2 regions of the Tepidibacillus sp. LV47 genome follow, and region 2 is predicted to be linked to the other one. Evidence: predicted binding sites of a transcription regulator. Region 2 holds the regulator's gene; the other holds the start of a gene.

Region 1 (7,723 bases), on a different contig from region 2:
ATAATTGAGGCATCTTTTCACTCTGGATATTGTTGCTGTACTTGCACCTGTCTCTGTTTCAATTTGGTTATACGTATAGCCTTTCATTAACATTCGGGCCACTTCAAGACGTTGGGCTAACGATTGAATCTCATTCACTGTCATTAGATCATCAAAAAAACGATAAGCCTCTTCTAGTGTTTCTAATTTCAAGATGGATGCAAATAATTGATCAACCGTTTTATCTTTCAATTTCTCATATGGCAAAGTACTCTCACCTCACGATAATAGATTACCACATTACCTTGGAAAAGAATAGTATGAGCTAAATGCTTTGTATGGTTCTAACGTGCTCCTAACCTTACGGCTTTCCCTGAATGAACAGTCGGTTGGAAAGCTCGCTCGCTTAAGTCGCGCTTATAGAAACATACAAGCCAGCTTTATAATGATCTTACAACAGTGCAAACGATTACATCCTTGCTTTATTATATCATATTTTCGCACACTAAAACAATAAATTGTCTACTGATAGGAGACAACCATCTGGGGTTCTATCACAATAATCCATGTCTGCCCAGGATATAATCCTTGTTCAATACCATTGACATAGGCGCGAATAATTCCATCTTCCATTTTCCAATCAATAGCTTGGCCAACACCGTTTCGGAATAAATATCCTTTACCAGGACCATCAATGTCAATTCCTCTTTTGGTATTGCCGATGGACCAATGTTTTGCACGGATCACAAGCACATTTCTAGCCGTTAATTGTTTTTTTGTTTCAAGATCTATATGGGGTTGTTGATTGATCGTCCGTTTGTATAATTTCGTTGTTTCATCATATTCATAGCCAACGATATATTTGGAGTAATATTGGATCGTAATATTTTTTGCAACTTGACCTGTAACAGTATCTTCTTCTTTTAAAAATTTAACGGTTGGAATCTCTCCAACAAGACGATATCGATGGTCATTTGCATACTGTTTAATTTTCTCAGCACTTGTATACAAATTGTGTGGTGCTTCCCGAAACTTTGCCCGCCAAAAATATCTCCCTTCCCCTACGAGGCCATCAACATCAGGGTAACCGCCTTTATTCAGCATAGCATAAGCTTCTGTGCTTGCTCCCGCATGAACAACTAGAGAATCCAATTCCTTCATGATTTTAAGATAGTATGGACGAATGCTTCGAACAGGCCCAATTACTTCTGGTTCTTGACTGTGATAAATCGCTAAAAAACGGGTAATCATTCCTTCTGCGAGGATTTCGTAAACCATATCCGCTTGATTCAGCCCGCTTTGTGGTCTTGCTTTAAAATGATTATTAATCATCACGCCGATTATTCGTTGATTGATTTCATGATCTACAGGCAGTCCAGTTAAAGGAGCATAATAAAGGGGTTTTTCTGGTTCAGGATTGAGATGTTCCATTGGTTCCTTATTTTTAGAAAATGGTGTTTTTTGTGGTGATGATTTTGCACAACCGACAAAAAAAATGATGAGTAAAAAACTAAGGATGATCATCATATTCTTCTTCACTAAAAATTCCACCTTTCTTTAAACAATCCCCTATCAAACAATTCGCCCTAAAGGAAAAATTTCCTTCTAAGCCGCAAGGGATTGGAGTAGGGTTAGAACATACAAGCCAACATCCTATATGTTAAAAAGTCGAGTAAGCTTGAAAGCCTACTCGACTATAAGGAGGAGATAAAAGGGGAGGCATATCGATCGATTAAACACCAGCCATAATCGCTTTTAGATCTTCTTCTACTGTACTAATCGGTTTGATATCAAACTTTTCAACTAATACTTTTAATACTCCTGGAGAAATAAATGCCGGGAGTGTTGGACCTAAACGAATTCCTTTAACACCAAGATAAAGAAGTGCAAGCAATACCGCAACCGCTTTTTGTTCATACCATGCAATGTCATAGGAAAGAGGAAGTTCATTGATATCTTTTACCCCAGTAGCCTCTACTAATTTTTGGGCAATAACAACTAATGAATAAGAGTCATTACATTGTCCTGCGTCTAGGACACGGGGAATTCCTTTGATTTCGCCAAGATTTAACTTATTGTAACGATATTTCGCACAACCTGCTGTTAAGATGACTGTATCATTAGGTAGTTCTTTTGCTAAATTACGATAATATTCCCTTGTTTTGTGTCTACCTTCACAACCTGCCATAACTACAAATTTTTTTATGGCACCTGATTTTACCGCATCTACCACTTGATCTGCAATACTTAGAACCGCATTTCTTGCAAATCCACCCATTATATTCCCTTGTTCGATTGGGGTAGGTGGATCACATTTCAACGCATGTTGGATGATTGCAGAGAAATCTTTTTGTTCGCCAGGTTTACGATCGGGAATATGTTTTAATCCTGGAAAGCCAACAACGCCTGTTGTATATACTCGATCTGCATAACTTCCCTTTGGTGGTACTAAGCAGTTTGTGGTCATAAGAATCGGGCCGTTAAAGGCTTCAAACTCACGGGTTTGCTCCCACCAAGAGTTACCATAGTTACCTACGAAATGATCATACTTTTTAAAGAATGGATAGGAGTTTGCAGGTAACATTTCACCATGAGTATATACATCTACACCTGTACCTTTTGTTTGTTCAAGAAGTTCCTCTAAATCTTTTAAATCATGACCACTAACCAAAATTCCTGGACGTTTGCGAACGCCGATATTGACTTTCGTTGGTTCAGGATGACCATAGGTTTCTGTATTGGCTTTATCTAGAAGAGCCATCGCTTTTACGGCAACAGAACCTGCTTTCAAGACAATCGAAACTAAATCATCTGCACTTAGTGAATCATCGGTAGTCGCTGCTAAACCTTCTTGAATGAAGGCAAAGATCTCTGGGTCTCGCTCATTTAATATATTGGCATGTTCAGTATATGCTGCAATCCCTTTTAGACCATAAGTTAAAAGCTCTCTTAAGGAACGAATATCTTCATCCTCTGTCGCTAATACTCCGACTTTTTCTCCTTTTTTCCGGAATTCAGCCACATCATCACTAAACCATGTTGCCATTTCAGGAAGTTCTTCGGCAAAATCCTTGCCAAATTTAGCTTTATAAGCTTCCATGAATTTATTCTTCATCTTTTCGCGAACTTCTAACGCTTCTTTAATTTTATTTTCAAACACAACGGGATCGAAGTTTACGTTCGTAATTGTTGAAAATAGACTTTTGGCAATAAAGATTCCTGTTTCTTCATCATAGATTCCAAGTTCTTTTGCTTTTACTCCATATATGGAGATCCCTTTTAAAACATAGATCAGTAAATCTTGTAAGTTTGCTACTTCGTCAGTTTTTCCACAAACACCAACGACTGTACAACCTTGGTTATTGGCTGTTTCTTGACACTGATAACAAAACATACTCATACCGCTCTTCTCTCCTTCTCAAAATTTTTATGATTGCTTTACTTCGTCATTTAGTTTACTCAATTATCAATATAAACTCTGTGAAAAATGTCACAATAGAAATAAAATCGATCTAATGATCTGAACAACAAAAAAAGGGGATTTCCATTGAATGGGTTACGTTAAAGTGTTAACATAAAATATGGAGGCGGTAGGAGTGTCAAAATTAAATAGAAGTATATTAGAGGAATCGGTCCTACTGGCAAGTACAATAAAATGGATCATCTTTTCTACTTTTGCGGGTGTGGCTGCAGGGGGAACAACTTCTCTTTTTTTGAATCTTCTTGCATACAGTACGAAAGAAGTTTCATCTTGGCATCATTACTATCTCCTCATTCCTTTCGCACTTTTTCTTAGTAGTTGGTTTGTGACTCGCTTTGCTCCTGAAGCAGAAGGTCATGGGACAGAAAAGGTTATTGAAGCGGTGCATAAAAGAAACGGTAAAATTAATCTGAAAGTGGTGCCAATTAAAACTTTAGCCACTTTGATTACTCTCACCTTCGGGGGATCAGCAGGTAAAGAAGGTCCTAGTGCTCAAATAGGAGCAGGAACAGCTTCTTTTTTTGCAAATGTATTGAAACTGAATAAGGATGATTACCGTCGCTTTGTCATTTGTGGAATTAGCGCAGGATTTGCCGGTGTATTTGGCACACCGATTGCAGCAGCAATATTTGCAGCTGAAGTTTTATATATTGGAAATTTTTCTTATCGCGTCCTTTTACCTGCCCTAATATCTTCATATATTAGTTTTTTTATTAATAAATACTTTGGAGCTAATCATTTCCATTACTTGATTAAAATAGACAATAAAAATGATTTTCAAATGTTTTTTTATATGATCATCTTTGGAATTATCATTGGATTAGTTGCTTTGCTTTTTATTAAGACATTAGACTTTTTTGAAAAATGGTTTAAAGAAAAACTCCCCATTTATAAACCTTTAAAAGGAATCATCGGCGGGATTTTCTTAATTCTGATTGTCATTGTCACCAAAAGCACAGACTTCATTGGTTTAGGGACGAATGTAATCGATCGTGCATTAGCAGGAAAAGAGGTAACAGAACTTTCTTTCTTGGTTAAAATTTTCACGACATCAGTTACCTTAAGCTCTGGCGGAAGCGGAGGAATCTTAACACCGATCTTCTTTGTTGGTTCTACTTTAGGAAATGCATGGGCTCAATTGATTGACGGGAATCTTGCAATGTATTCGGCAATAGGTATGGTTGCTTTGTTAGCTGCCAGTGCAAATACCCCTTTAGCGGCCATAATTATGGCAATGGAGTTATTCGGAGTTCAGGTTGCCATCTATGCCTCGATCGCAAGTGTGATCAGTTATTTAGTTGTTGGACATCATAGTGTTTATCCTAGCCAAATTCTTACTCTGCCAAAGACTCCTTCAATTGATACAGATATAAACTGTGAGATTCGGCAAATTCGTCATCTCAAATTAGCCAATAAGCCTCACATTTTGTTTAGAAAACATAAATTTAAATAAGGAATCGAAGCCGCATAAAAAATAGGTTTGTATATTCCAACCCTCCGTTGTCCGTGTATTTCTGCACTCTCAAAAGTCGCTGCTTATGGAATATACAAACCCATATCTTCGTCTCCCTGACTTGTATGATTCAATAAGCTACGACTTTGTTAAGCGATTTCTTACCAACCGTTTATTCAAGGAAAGCCGAAATGTTAGGAGTAGCATTAGAACATACAAGCCATTTCAGGTTTTGTAAGGGAGCTATTTTATCGCTTTTTGTGCGATATCTGTGCGGTAATGGGCACCTTCAAAAGAAATCGCATGAACTCCTTGGTATGCCCTCTCTTTAGCTTCTTGTATTGTTGCTCCTAGTGCCGTAACCCCAAGAACTCTGCCACCGTTAGTAAGTAAATGATCTTGCTCTCTTCTTACACCTGCCATATAGATTTCTGTTTCCTTTGGAAGAAGGGGTTCGTTAATTTTGATTAGTTTTCCTTTTTCATAATCTTTAGGATATCCATGTGAAGCCATAATCACACAAACGGCAGCACGCGTATCCCATTCTAATTGAATCTCATTCAAGGAACCGTTTTGTATCGCTTTAAAAATATCAAGAATATCCGTTTTTAATCGGGGAAGGATCACTTGGGTTTCTGGATCACCAAAACGGGCATTAAATTCAATTACTTTGGGTCCATTTTTCGTCATCATTAAACCAGCATAGAGGATTCCTTTAAAGGGAAATCCTTCTTGAGCCATTCCTTTAATCATTGGTTCAAGAATTTTGCCTTTTACTTGCTCTAACCACTCTTTTTTCATGTGTGGAACAGGTGAGTAGCTTCCCATTCCTCCTGTATTTGGACCTTGATCACCATCATAAACAGGTTTATGGTCCTGAGCTGGCTCCATGACTAGGAAATTTTCCCCGTCGACAAAAGCCATCACCGTTAACTCTTCACCTTCAAGATATTCTTCGATCACAATTTTTTGCCCAGCTGTACCAAAGATTTTGTGTTCCATTATATTTTGAATCGCTGCTATAGCTTCATTCGTAGAATGGGCTACAACGACTCCTTTTCCTGCTGCTAACCCATCCGCTTTTACGACTATGGGGGCACCCTTTTCTTTTACATATTGTATAGCTGTTTCTGCATCGTCAAACACTTGATAATTTCCTGTAGGTACGTTATATTTCACCATTAATTCTTTGGCAAAAGACTTGCTTCCTTCAATTCGAGCCGCTTTTTTCGTTGGCCCAATCACTGCAAGTCCTCGTTCTCGAAAATAATCAACAATTCCAGCAAAAAGGGGATTTTCTGGACCTACCACCGTGAGATCGATTTGATATTGTTGTACAGCTTCAACTAATCTTGGAAAATCATCTTCCTGAATGGGTAAACAAATGGCATCTTGTTCAATACCCCCATTCCCTGGTGCACAATAAACCCTTTCTACCTTTTTACTCTGTTTGATTGCCTTGACTAAAGCGTGTTCCCTTCCGCCTTGTCCAACAACTAATACTTTCATTCCATCTCCACCTTCTTTCTTCTTCCATATTCCACTATTTATCCTACATAAACATTTCATCATTTCTCTCTTTTACTTACACTATAAAGGGTTTTATTATTCTTCATCTTAGGGAGTTGTGAGTTGCGGAAAAAGGAACGAAAAGCGAAGTCACGTTGCAATCACTACTCCCCCGTAGAAATCTTTTAATGTTTAAAATGGCGAATTCCTGTAAACACCATTGCAATCCCATGCTTATCTGCTTCAGCAATGGAATCTTGGTCGCGAATCGATCCACCTGGTTGAATAATTGCGGTAATTCCCGCTTTCGCTGCTTCTTGTACTGTATCTGGCATCGGGAAGAATGCATCAGAAGCCATAACTGAACCTTTTGCCTTTTCACCTGCTTGCTCAATTGCTATTTTTGCAGCTCCAACACGATTCATCTGTCCAGCACCAACACCAATCGTTTGTTTTCCTTTGACCAAGACAATCGCATTCGATTTGACATGCTTGACCACTTTCCAAGCAAAACGTAATTGCTCCATTTCTTCTTTTGTTGGTGCCTTTTTCGTGACTACAGTCAAGTCTTCATCCAATAACGGCCGCTGATCTTGGTCTTGAACCAATAAACCGCCCAAAACAGATATCATCTTTTTCGCTTTCGGATTATGCTCTTCTTCTTTTAACTCTAACAGACGAAGGTTCTTCTTGGTCGTTAATATCTCTAAAGCTTTTTCTTCAAAACCTGGTGCAATAATTACCTCTAGGAAAATCTCTTTTAATTTCTTTGCCGTTTCTTCATCAATGATCTGATTGGTAGCAATAATTCCACCAAAAATGGATACGGGATCTGCTTCATAAGCATTAGTAAAGGCTTCAAGGAGATTATCGCCAACTCCAACTCCACAGGGATTCATATGCTTCACCGCAACAACCACTGGTTCTGTGAATTCTTTAGCGATCTCCCATGCTGCATTGGTGTCTTGGATATTGTTATACGATAATTCTTTGCCATGTAATTGTTTGGCAAATGCGAGCCCTTCCTTAGCTAGACTTTGGCGATAAAAGCTAGCCTTTTGATGAGGATTTTCACCATAACGAAGGTCTTGTACTTTTTCAAAGGTTAATGTTAATTGTTCAGGTGCATCCACTTCCAGTTGTTCGGCAAGGTACTGAGAAATAATCGTATCATAAGCAGCAGTATGTTGAAATACCTTTAAGGCGAGTTGTTTTCTCGTGCTAAGATCTACATTCCCATTTTCTCTGATCATTTTTATAACAAGCTCATAGTCTTTAGGGTCGACAATGACGATCACATC
Region 2 (7,723 bases):
TGCACGACCTAATTGATCAACAGTAGTGGTTTTAAGATCAAGACCTAATTCTTCAGTGATCACTTCACCACCAGTTAAGATGGCGATATCTTGTAACATTGCTTTACGGCGATCACCAAAACCAGGAGCTTTTACAGCTACAGCAGTGAATGTTCCACGAAGCTTGTTGACAACCAATGTAGCTAACGCTTCACCTTCTAAATCTTCTGCGATAATTAAAAGTGGGCGTCCTTGTTGTACAACTTTTTCAAGAACAGGTAGGATATCTTGGATATTTGAAATCTTCTTATCTGTAATTAAAATGTATGGATCTTCTAATAGAGCTTCCATTTTGTCCGTATCAGTAATCATATATGGAGAAATATATCCGCGGTCGAATTGCATTCCTTCAACCACTTCAAGTTCAGTAACGAAACCTTTTGATTCTTCTACGGTAATAACCCCATCTTTTCCTACTTTCTCCATTGCTTCTGCGATCAATTGTCCAATTTCTTCATCAGCAGCAGAGATGGCAGCTACTTGTGCAATCGATTCTTTCCCTTCGATTGGTTTTGCGATACGCTTAATTTCTTCCACAGCTGCATTTACAGCCTTTTCAATCCCTTTACGGATGATCATTGGGTTAGCTCCAGCAGTAACGTTCTTTAATCCTTCACGAATTAATGCTTGAGCGAGTACAGTAGCAGTTGTTGTACCGTCACCAGCAACATCATTCGTTTTGGTTGCAACTTCTTTTACAAGTTGAGCACCCATATTTTCAAATGGATCTTCTAATTCGATCTCTTTTGCAATGGTTACACCATCGTTTGTAATTAATGGAGAACCGAATTTCTTTTCTAATACAACGTTACGTCCTTTTGGTCCTAATGTAACTTTCACTGCATTTGCTAAAGCATCTACACCGCGTAACATTGCACGACGGGCTTCTTCACCAAAATTAATTTGTTTCGCCATTCTATTCCCTCCTATAAAACTTGATCGAAGATTTATGTGATGAAGATTACTACCTAAGTATAAATGTTACGTATTATTGTTAAGTATTAAAAATTTTACTGCGTAGAAGCATTTATTCAATAATCGCAAGAATATCGCTTTCACGCATGATTAAGTATTCTTTATCTTGATATTTCACTTCAGTTCCTGCATATTTGGAATAGATAACACGATCCCCTTCTTTAACATCTAATGGTTCCCGTTCCCCTTTTTCATTACGACGACTACCTACTGCGATTACACGGCCTTCTTGTGGCTTTTCTTTCGCAGTATCTGGTAGAACAATTCCGCTTGCTGTGGTTTGTTCTTTTTCAATTGGCTCAATAACGACACGATCACCAACTGGTTTAATCATCTTAACAGAAACCTCCTTATGTGTTTATTCATTTTATTAGCACTCATCTAAGTCGAGTGCTAACACATTTTTAATAATAATAAAATCTAACATATTTTTCAAGTCGTTTTATTAAAAAATTTTCCGTCAAACAGTATGCCCAAATTCTAGCATAATATTCCAACAAAGGATACATAAAAAAATTATTGATGAATTTCAATTTTTTAATTTGATAAATTGGTAATAAATTAAAGTTAAAATAATAACAAGGAGGATATGAATGAATGCAGTCGTTATTTCGATATTCGTTATGTTAGGGCTTAGTTTGCTTAGAATAAACGTAATTTTGCCCTTATTATTGAGCATTTACAGGTGTTGGATAGCTGCAATGATATTATAAGGACATAAAAAGAGCACACAGCTTTGCATAAGATTGACGTGCTCTTTTTTTGTGTTCATATTAAATTTCTTCTAACGCTTGTTGGCGTTTCTTAGAGGCCACTTTGGATAGTATAATGCTTATCTCATATAACAAAATCAGCGGGACAGAGACGAGAATATCTGACATCGGTTCAGGCGGGGTGATAGTAACAGCTACAATAATTAATACGAAATAGGCCAGTTTGCGAATTTTAATTAACAATTTAGGTGAAATGATGCCAAGACGCGTTAAAAAAACCACGACAACTGGAAGCTCAAACACGATACCAAAGGGAATCACGATGTTCAGCATAAAGCTAAAATACTGGGCGATTCCATACACTTCGACAACGCCTAATTGTTTCGAAATATTTGACAAAAAATTCACAACCATCGGAAAGAGAATAAAATAAGCGAATGAAACTCCCAGTAAAAAAAGAATAAAGGCAGTCGGGATAAACCACATTGTGGCTTTTCTTTCCCTTTTGGTTAACCCTGGCGCAATGAATAGCCAAATTTGAAACAAAGCAAATGGTAAAGAAATCGTGATACCAATGGCAAAGGCAAAATACATATATACTCTTAAAGCATCAGAAAGGCGAAACACATTCCATGTAATATTTTTAGCATTCAGATCATGTGTAAAGTAGCGAATCACAGGATCAGCTAACATAAAACCAACAATCAAAGAGATCACAAAAAAGATAATAATCCAGATAATTCTTTTCCTTAATTCTTCTAAATGGCCAACAACCGTCATGGCTTTATCCTTTTCATGTTCCTCCATAAAATCCGATTCCTTTCCTTATAGTTTTTTGCTTTTTAAGATTCTGTGGTTTCTGATTCTGAATCTTTTTCTTCTTCCAAGACATCAGGATTTTTTAGAAAGAACACCAACGTTTGCAATTCTGTCGTTAAATCAATATGATGGACCCTTACATGAGGTGGTACAGTCAAACGCGATGGCGTAAAATTAAGGATTCCTTTGACACCAGCTTCAACCACTTGATCCGTTACTTGTTGAGCTACATAAACAGGTACGGTTAAAATGGCTACTTCCACTCGAAATAAATCGACAACTTCTTTTAAACTCTCCATTCCGTAGACAGGAATTCCATCAATTTCCCGGTTAAATTTGTTAGGGTCACTATCAAAGGCGGCAACGATTTTGGTATTTCTACTTTTATAAAAATTATAGTGTAAAAGCGCCTTTCCTAGATTTCCAACCCCAATGAGGATCACGTTTGTGACTTCATCCTGTTTTAAAAAATCTCGTAAAAATTGAAGCAAATAACTAACATTGTAGCCATAGCCTTTTTTCCCTAGTTCTCCTAAATAAGAAAAGTCTCGGCGTATTGTTGCCGGGTCAATGAGCAATTCTTTGCTCAACTGAGCAGAAGAGACTCGCTGTTTTCCCATCAAATGCAGTTTTTCAAGATAACGATAGTAAAGCGGTAAGCGCTTTGCTGTAACGTGAGGTATTTTATTTTCTTGAGCCATGTTTTTTCTCCCCCAATATCTTCATTTCAATGAAATGAACAATCCCATTTAAATCGTTGATATCATAAACAGGAATTTGATCAAACTGTAAAGATAAAGAAGTTGCAATCGCCATTACATCTCTTAATTGGAAAAGTAGTTCTAAATCTGTTTCCCTTCTGACTAATAAAATTTTGGGAGGAGACTCGTGCTTATATCCTTCTACAAAAATGATATCAACATTTTTGATATGAGATACAACTTCTTCAAATGAGATTGGTTTTTCTAAATTTTCAATCATTGCTAATTTTTCTTGCGAATTGATCAAAACGATGTCAGAACCTGCTTGAGCATATTTCCAAGTATCTTTCCCTTCCACATCCATCTGAAAACGGTGAGCATCATGTTTAATCGTGGCAACCCGATAACCTTTTTCTTTGAAGGCGGCTATTACCTTTGTCAATAGCGTCGTCTTGCCACTACCCGAGTACCCTACAAAACTAACAATAGGAATCTTTTGGTTTAACACCCGAAATACCCTCCGTAGCCAAGACGAATGATTTCTTCCTTAATTACCTTTTCGCCTACTAAAATACGAGGTAATACAGCATCAAAAGCCGTATAGGGATCATGTAATACACCCCCAGGTAATCCTAAAACGGGAACCGTACCAATATAAGCCAGCATTAACATGGAACCAGGCAGCATCGGCGTACCTTGGGTAATCACTTCCGTTGCTAATTCCCGTATGGCAAATGGTGTTCGATCATCGGGATCCACAGACATTCCGCCAGAAACGAGGATAAGGTCTACTTTTTTTTCAACAAAATAGTTGATCTCCCTTTGAATCAAGTCAACATCATCTGGAGCAAAACGTTGTTCAATCAATGTTGATCCAAAGGCTTTTAATTTATCTTGAACAATGGGTTTAAAACGATCTTTTATTCTTCCTTTATATACTTCGCTCCCAGTAGTAACCAGTCCTACTTGAAAAGGAATAAATTCTTTGACTTGAATGACTGTTTTTCCTTTGGTTATTTGTTCCACTTCCAAAATGTTTTTTTCTTCAACGATAAGGGGTAATACTCTTGTCCCTGCTAGTTTTGAACCTGGATGAACGATTCTATTATTTAAAATCGTTGCAAGGGCCACATCTTGAACATGATTAATTTGATGAACTAATTCTTCATCGATCTTAGCTAGACCGTAAGTGGATGAGGTTAAGGTTACTTTCCCTTCATGAGGTTCATTCATTTCTACATTTTGACCTGCAATGGCCTTGGCTAAACGAATCGCTGCATCATTTTCATGGAGATACCCATCTTTAAGATCAATCACATAGATATGTTCTTTGCCCATATTTAATAGTTCTGGAATATCTTCCTTACGAATCACATGACCTTTTTTAAAAGCTCTTCCTTTAAACTCGCCAGGTATAATTTTGGTTAAATCATGAGCAAGAGTATAGCCAACAGCATCTTCTACTCTAATTTCCTTTAACATCCCGTTTTTCACGTTCTTCCTCCCTGATCCAAACTAATGCTTGATCGTAATCTTCTTTATAATTCATATTAAAGAACATTCTCCCACTGTGATTAAATTGAGCGACGATTTGTTCATCAATAATCATTTTATTTTTCTGTTCGAAGATCCATTTAATTAGACTATTTTTACCTACCGATAAATCCTTTTTCATTGACTTTACAAGCGTCTTCGCATAAACCCCATGTAAAGGTTGTAGTTTTCCCTTCCATTCTGGAATTACTAGGTCAACTTGATTTGAAACCGCTAATTCAACCATATATTGAGCAAACTCCATCGAAAAAAAAGGCATATCGGCTGCAATCACAAAATGATAGTGATGGTTGCTTTCCATAAGACCTGTGAAAATTCCGTTTAATGGGCCCAAAAAGGGAGTAGGATCATAAACCACACGAATCGGGATCAAATCTTGATCCAACCTAGGAAATCGATATTCCCCACCAGAAACGATGATGATTTCCTTTGAATATCCCCTTAAAAAACGTATGGATCGTTGTAACATCGTTTCATGCCCAATCATTAGCTCCCATTTAGGGAATCGGTTCATCCGTTTATTCAAACCACCTGCTAATAATAATGATGTAAAAGTCATCATTTATTCCTACCTATATTGTACAATATTTTTTATCATTTTGCTCATAAATGAACAAACTTCTTTTATTTTACTCTATCCTCATTATAGTTTGAAACAGCCTTTTTCAGTACAAATTTCATCAACTGGATAATCGTGATCATCCCTAGGTAAATGAGGTACTCTCTGAAAATCATAGGCAATCCCAATACGGTAAGGAGGTTTTGCAAAACGATCAAAGAAACGATCGTAATAACCTCCGCCATAACCCAGCCGATATCCTTGGTAATCAAAGGCTAACCCTGGTACTAATACTAGTTCAATTTCCTTAAGAGGAAAAGGATTTTTGTCACAGGTCTTGGGTTCAAGAATTCCTAAAATTCCTTTTTCCAATTCACTCCATGAACGGATGAGATATGGATCAATCTGTTTCGTTTTAGAATTAGTTTTTGGTGCAATCACTTGTTTTCCTTGCTTCCAAGCATGTTCAATGAGGCCCTTTAAATCCACTTCATTTTTAAAAGAAAGATAAACCATCACCCTTTGACTAAGCTGATACAATGGATGTGTCAGCAAATTTTGATTAATTTTTTCTGATTTTTCTTTAACGGTGAAAGAGTCCAATTGGTTTCTTTTTTCTAAAAAAAATTGACGTAAATTTTTTTTTGTTCGTTCCATCTTTTTTCCCTTCCCCTACTCACTTGCTATGATTCTTGATTATACGATACACTAATTTTCGGACAGCAAATGAGGTGAAATTTATGATACTTTTACAAACAAAAAAGATCACAAAAGCATATCTTACTGATCCTATTTTAATGGATATTGATCTAATTATCCATTTTCAAGAACGAGTTGGATTAGTCGGGATGAATGGAGCGGGAAAATCCACGTTACTAAAAATGATCGCCGGGGAATTATCTCCTGATTCTGGAGAAATTCAAATCGCAAAAAATGTGACAATAGGTTATCTTGCCCAAGACAGGGGTTTAGAATCGGAAAAAACCATTTGGGAAGAAATGCTTTCTGTTTTCTCTCATCTAATTGAACAAGAAAAGATCCTTCGTCAACTGGAAGAAAAAATGACAACACTAGCAAATAAGGATCAAAGACAATATAAGAGCTTAATGAATAACTATGCCAAGCTTAGTGAAGAATTTCAGGAAAAAGGCGGCTATCATTATGAAGCGAAAATTCGTGGTGTTCTTCATGGCCTTGGCTTTCAATCATTTCATTATAAAACGACTCCCATTCATACCCTTAGCGGAGGACAAAAAACACGCCTTGCTTTAGCAAAACTTCTCCTTTCATCCCCTGATTTATTAATCCTAGATGAACCGACAAACTACCTAGATATGGAGACATTAACTTGGTTAGAAACGTATCTTAAAACTTATCCTGGAGCGATCCTTCTTGTCTCTCATGACCGCTATTTTCTTGATCAACTTGTTACCGTGATTTATGAAATTGAAAAAACGAAAGCTACCCGCTATATAGGGAATTACAGTTCCTATATTGAACAAAAAGCAAAAGAGATTGAACAACAATTCAAACAATATGAAAAACAACAAGAGGAGATTGCCCGATTAGAGGATTTTATCCAGCGAAATATCGCTCGGGCTTCGACGACAAGAAGGGCAAAAAGCCGCAGAAAAGCATTAGAAAAAATGGAACGGATCGATCGACCGAACACAGATTTACCAAAGGCTCATTTTACTTTTGACATCGAAAAACAAAGTGGTCATGTTGTATTAAAAGTGGAAAGTCTTGGTATGCAATTTAATGATCAGGTTCTTTTTCGTAATGTTTCGTTCCAAATCAATCGCCAAGAAAAAGTGGCCTTGATCGGACCAAACGGGATAGGAAAATCTACCTTATTTAAACTCATCGTTCATCAACATATACCAACAAATGGATCCATCGAATACGGATCAAACGTGACGATTGGTTATTATGCGCAAGAACAAGAAGATTTAACGGATGAAAAAACGATTCTTGATGAAATCTGGGACCAATATCCAGAGAAGAATGAAGTAGAAGTCCGAACCCTTCTAGGCAATTTTCTGTTTACGGGGGATGATGTCTTTAAAAAAATTAAGGATCTAAGCGGGGGAGAAAAAGCCCGTGTTGCCTTAGCAAAATTGATGTTAAAAAAGGCAAATTTCCTGCTTTTAGACGAGCCTACAAACCATTTAGACACCATAAGCCGTGAAGTTTTGGAGAATGCTTTAATCGATTATCCTGGAACGATCTTTATGATCTCACATGATCGTTATTTTCTCAATCGCATAACAACAAAGACGTTTGAATTGACCCAAGATGGAGTCATAACCTACCTTGGAAACTACGATTATTATCTGGAAAAAAAGGAAGAACTAGAAGAA

Evidence for each region. Region 2 encodes Rex, which represses fermentation and respiration genes when NADH is low (regulators of the CRP and FNR family bind a similar motif). Its sites were predicted from a motif close to TTGTGAAATATTTCACAA; they were not measured.
Region 1: the regulator Rex is predicted to act here: its motif matches at 3,458-3,475, upstream of hcp (hydroxylamine reductase).

What each region holds. Positions count from the first base shown of each region.
Region 1 is NZ_JBLWIF010000007.1:106,940-114,662, forward strand. Features, by position in the region: gene ACMW72_RS09270 (YerC/YecD family TrpR-related protein) at 1-246, opposite strand, end outside; gene ACMW72_RS09275 (DUF3048 domain-containing protein) at 502-1,518, opposite strand; gene hcp (hydroxylamine reductase) at 1,712-3,373, opposite strand; gene ACMW72_RS09285 (chloride channel protein) at 3,576-4,913, shown strand; gene purD (phosphoribosylamine--glycine ligase) at 5,157-6,422, opposite strand; gene purH (bifunctional phosphoribosylaminoimidazolecarboxamide formyltransferase/IMP cyclohydrolase) at 6,608-7,723, opposite strand, start outside.
Region 2 is NZ_JBLWIF010000013.1:4,268-11,990, forward strand. Features, by position in the region: gene groL (chaperonin GroEL) at 1-954, opposite strand, end outside; gene groES (co-chaperone GroES) at 1,067-1,348, opposite strand; gene tatC (twin-arginine translocase subunit TatC) at 1,788-2,534, opposite strand; gene ACMW72_RS11205 (redox-sensing transcriptional repressor Rex) at 2,570-3,247, opposite strand; gene mobB (molybdopterin-guanine dinucleotide biosynthesis protein B) at 3,231-3,755, opposite strand; gene ACMW72_RS11215 (molybdopterin-binding protein) at 3,749-4,729, opposite strand; gene ACMW72_RS11220 (molybdenum cofactor guanylyltransferase) at 4,713-5,363, opposite strand; gene ACMW72_RS11225 (5-formyltetrahydrofolate cyclo-ligase) at 5,445-6,017, opposite strand; partial or broken gene ACMW72_RS11230 (ATP-binding cassette domain-containing protein) at 6,101-6,673, shown strand; gene ACMW72_RS11235 (ABC-F family ATP-binding cassette domain-containing protein) at 6,695-7,723, shown strand, end outside.